DNA from 2 places in the Peteryoungia glycinendophytica genome. Region 1 is predicted to be linked to the other one. Evidence: riboswitches for the same ligand, from Rfam matches in the RefSeq annotation. Region 1 holds a riboswitch; the other holds the start of a gene.
What was found. Region 1 has a riboswitch for FMN ahead of FJQ55_RS07595 (DMT family transporter). Riboswitches for the same ligand answer to the same signal wherever they lie in the genome.
Positions count from the first base shown of each region.

Region 1 (2,200 bases):
AGCACCGACGAGACCGGGGCAACCATCGCACATTGATGCGATTTTGCCATGGTTGAGCCATAAAGCTCCAAATCAGAAAAAAAGGCTGGCAAATATGCCAGCCTTTTTTGTGAAAACACGCTTAAACGGCTTGTTTTCCGGGGCTTTCGGGTGCTTTTGAGTTGCGAAGGGCAGAAGCATTCGTATTCTCCGCCCGACTTAATCATTTGAGTCGTTTCATACCAATCAGAAAGGGTGGAAACATGAACAAGAACGAACTCGTATCCGCGGTCGCCGAGAAGGCTGGCCTGACCAAGGCTGACGCCGCCTCTGCCGTTGATGCCGTTTTTGAAACGGTCCAGGCCGAGCTGAAGAACGGCGGCGACATCCGTCTCGCTGGCTTCGGCGCCTTCACCGTCGCCCGTCGCGAAGCCTCCAAAGGCCGCAACCCGTCCACCGGCGCTGAAGTCGACATCCCGGCTCGCAACGTTCCGAAGTTCACGGCCGGCAAGGGCCTGAAGGACGCTGTCAACAGCTGATCTGTCGTGACCGTCGCCACCCTACGGTGCGATGGTCAGCTGACGCCTCTGAAGCCCGGCCTCGTGCCGGGCTTTTTTGTTGTCTTGCACTGCAGCAAACTCTGCCTTATCTCTGTCATGTCGGGTCTTCCGGCAATTCGTTCTCAGGGCGGGGTGCAATTCCCCACCGGCGGTAAGGGGAAACTCGAGCCCGCGAGCGCCTGTCATTCTTGCCGGTAACGGAGGAGGGCAGGGTCAGCAGATCCGGTGTAAATCCGGAGCCGACGGTCATAGTCCGGATGAAAGAGAATGAGGTCAGGTAGCGACGCGTCACCCGGATTTCCGGTCGGCGTCACTGCTGCGTGTGGCTTAATCCCGTCCGGGGAAGGCCTCGTCGTCCTCGTCTGTCCTGATTTGTGTTGGTCCTTTTGGAAAAAGGAAAAGAGACATGAATCAGAGTTCCGCAACGCTGCTGCGTTCCCGCGCCGTGATCGGCGCCGGTTATATGGTTCTCGCCGGCATCGCCTTTGCCGCCCTCAACGTCGTGACCCAGTGGCTGGCCATGACGCTACACTTCCCACCCGCCTCCACGGCCTTTTGGCAATATGGCTTTGCGCTGATCCTCTCGCTGCCTCTGCTTGTTCGCCTCGGCCTGCGCGCCATGAGGACGGCCTATCCTGTCCGCCACATCCTGCGCGTCCTGCTCGCCGCCTTCGGTGTCCAGGCCTGGGTGACCGGGCTTGCAACCGTCCCGATCTGGCAGGCCATCGCGCTCGTCATGACCTCGCCCTTCTTCATAATCATCGGCGCGCGTCTCTTCCTCGGGGAAACCGTCGGTCGCGACCGCTGGCTGGCGACGCTCGCAGGCTTCACCGGCGCGATGATCATCCTGCAGCCCTGGTCGGACACGTTCACGCTAGCAGCTCTGCTGCCCATCCTCTCGGCGCTCCTGTGGGGCGGCTCCTCCCTGATCATGAAGAACCTGACCCATTACGAAGCGCCCGAAACGGTGACGGTCTGGCTGCTCGTCCTGCTGACGCCGATCAATGCAGGCCTGGCCGCTGCCTCAGGCTTTTCTGTGCCGGAAGGTCTAGCACTCTGGCTGCTACTCGCAGCCGGCCTGCTGACGGCCATTGGCCAGTATCTCCTGACGCTCGCCTACAACGCCGCCGATGCCGCTTACGTCCAGCCTTTCGATGATCTGAAGCTGCCGCTCAACGTCTTTGCCGGCTGGCTGGTCTTCGGTTATGCCCCGAGCGGCTATCTCTGGCTCGGCGCGGTGCTCATCCTCGGCGCTTCGCTCTTCCTCATGCTCCGGGAAGCAAGGCGAGAAACAACTCCGGGCTGAATTGGATGATTGTCATGCGCCTGTAATCCGGGTGACGCAAAAGCCTCCTGTTCCATTCTTCGGCAACAGGAGGTTTCCCCAATGACGTTTGGCTTCACACGCGCGGCCTTGACCGCAGCACTTCTGGCATCGGTCGCCATGCCGGCCGCAGCCGAGCAGGTCTTCAACCGCATCGCCGCCTTCCCAGTCGCCACCAATCTACCGGCCGACAAGGACAAACTGTCGACGACCTCGGCGGAAATCGTCACGGCAACCGAAGACGGCACGACGCTCGTTTATTCCGATAGCCCACTCGGCGCGATCGGCTTCGTCGACATCACCGACGCCAAGGGGCCGAAGGCCGGCGGCGCGCTGA
Region 1 is NZ_VFYP01000001.1:1,559,915-1,562,114, forward strand. Features, by position in the region: gene lon (endopeptidase La) at 1-36, shown strand, start outside; gene hupB (DNA-binding protein HupB) at 243-518, shown strand; FMN riboswitch at 654-812, shown strand; gene FJQ55_RS07595 (DMT family transporter) at 946-1,845, shown strand; gene FJQ55_RS07600 (esterase-like activity of phytase family protein) at 1,927-2,200, shown strand, end outside.

Region 2 (2,200 bases), 850 kb from region 1:
TGCGCCTGTTCCTGACCACCGGCGTGCTTGGCGGCTTCACCACCTTTTCCACCTTCTCGCTCGACGCCGTCACGCTCTGGGAACGCGGTCAATGGAGCCTCGCGGCCGGCTATGTCGCCTTCTCCGTGATCTTGTCCTTGGCGGGGCTTTTCCTCGGCCTTTCGCTCCTTCGTCTCACCGGTCAGGGGAGTTGAGCGAAGACCCACCGCGCAGGCGGAAGCCCCCCTCGGAAGATTAAGCCGCGGCGTCTGGCGACAAACTCACGCTCTTTCGGGCCCTTGCATATGATGCCGCTTTTGCACCCGCGACGTGGCCCGTCCCGGCCCTTCAACACAGGGATCGGCCCCGCCGCAGACGCTCCAGCCGAGAGGTGTCTCAGGCCGCAACAGCCGACCCAGACGCCTCGCCACGCGCCCTGTAACGGATGAGATCCTCGATCGAAATCAGCGGCAAATCGTGCTCTTTGCAGAAGACGATGAGGTCGGGTAGCCGTGCCATCGTGCCATCGTCGTTTGCCACTTCGCAGATCACGCCGGAGGGTTTCGCACCGATCAGCCGTGCGAGATCCACGGCAGCTTCCGTGTGTCCCGGGCGCCCCAGCACGCCGTCCGGATGCGCGCGCAACGGAAAGATATGGCCTGGCCGCGCGAAATCGTCAGGTGCCGCCGTCTCGTCCATCAGGGCCCTGACGGTGGCGGCGCGATCTGCCGCTGAAATCCCTGTCGTCGTTCCATGAATGTAGTCCACAGACACGGTGAAGGCCGTCTTCAGATATTCGGTGTTGTTCGGAACCATGAGCGGGATCCCGAGCGTATCCAGACGGTCTCCCTCCATTGCGATGCAGACCAGCCCGCGGGCATATTTCATCATGAATGCGATGGTTTCAGGCGTCACATGATCGGAGGCGACGATGATATCGCCCTCGTTCTCGCGGTTTTCGTCGTCCACGACTACAACCATGCCGCCTCGTGACAAGGCTTCCAGTGCAGTTTCAATTGTCGAAAGTGTCATTTCATTGCCTTTCAAGGGTTACCGCAGCAGCGGTCAAACCGCGACCTCTCGGCCGCCATCCAATCCCTTGGGCGAACACAGCACATACGCCTCCCCAATGCGGGGAACCGCACAGCCGATGCTCTCTTTCATCCGGACTCTAACCGTCGGCTCCGGCATCGCACCGGATCTGCTGCCTTTCACCGGAGTGAAAGCGCTCGCGGGCTCCCGGCAAAGCCGGATACCGCCGGTGGGGAATTTCGCCCCGCCCTGAGAACATGGATAAAGTAGGGGAGAAGCCTCCGCCTTTTCAAGCGCAAAGTGAGCAGATGCAGCAAAAACTGGATCGGTGTCGCGGATGCGCAGGCAAGGGTCGCACAGGCCAAAGGGAACGAGGGGCGCGACGCGGCGTAGATGTGTGAGACTTGGAATGGCAGGATCTCTGATCGCGTTCTTGTGCAGAGCCAACATGTCAGCTCGATTGGCCAATTGCGAAGGTCCGCGTTTCGCGTGCGCAGTTTTGGATGATCCTTTCGGCGACATTCGCTGCTTGAGTCGCAATCTCCGGTACACCCGTCAGCTCGCCGAAAGCCGGACGAGCGGGAGGGCCAACGACGAAAAGGCCGGTGTTGGGGGTGCCTGCCACGGTGAGTGCACGCCCCGCCGTGTCGCAGGCAACAAGGCCGAGGCCGAGTGGATCCGACTGGATGAAGCCGTCCCGCTGCATACCGAGCAGAAATCTCTGATGCTCGGCATAGGCCCGATGTTCGGGTCCCGTGGCGAGGAGTATGCGCCGACAGCGGACAAGGGCGTCTCCGGCGCTGCGACCGACCCCCGCAAGCAGGTCTTCACCGTCACGGGTGACGGAGGCGAGTTCACCCCGCTCCATGGTGACCCGGCCAGTGTCGAGGCCTTGTCGCAGGACGGCAACGGCCTGCGGCGGCATGCGGTAGCGGTGCACGTCGTACCACCGGCGGAGGCGTCTTAGAAACATCTGGCGTTCGCGCATGGGGAGCCCACGCCTCAGTTCCTGAGCATGCTGCCGCAGCGCATCGAAAACCGATCGCCAGGGAGTACCCTCCGTTTCAGCGTCTTTGATGGCGACACGCACTTGTTTGAGCAGCGTCTTTGAGCAGCGTCCTCGCAGAGGTCAGTTCGGCGTTGCGGAAGTCACCGAAGAGAGAAACGCCCCCGCCGGCATGGGCCCGCG
Region 2 is NZ_VFYP01000001.1:710,949-713,148, forward strand. Features, by position in the region: gene crcB (fluoride efflux transporter CrcB) at 1-194, shown strand, start outside; gene ribB (3,4-dihydroxy-2-butanone-4-phosphate synthase) at 376-1,011, opposite strand; FMN riboswitch at 1,128-1,272, opposite strand; gene FJQ55_RS03430 (FAD/NAD(P)-binding protein) at 1,463-1,984, opposite strand.
Region 2: another riboswitch for FMN. It lies ahead of ribB (3,4-dihydroxy-2-butanone-4-phosphate synthase); the one in region 1 lies ahead of FJQ55_RS07595 (DMT family transporter).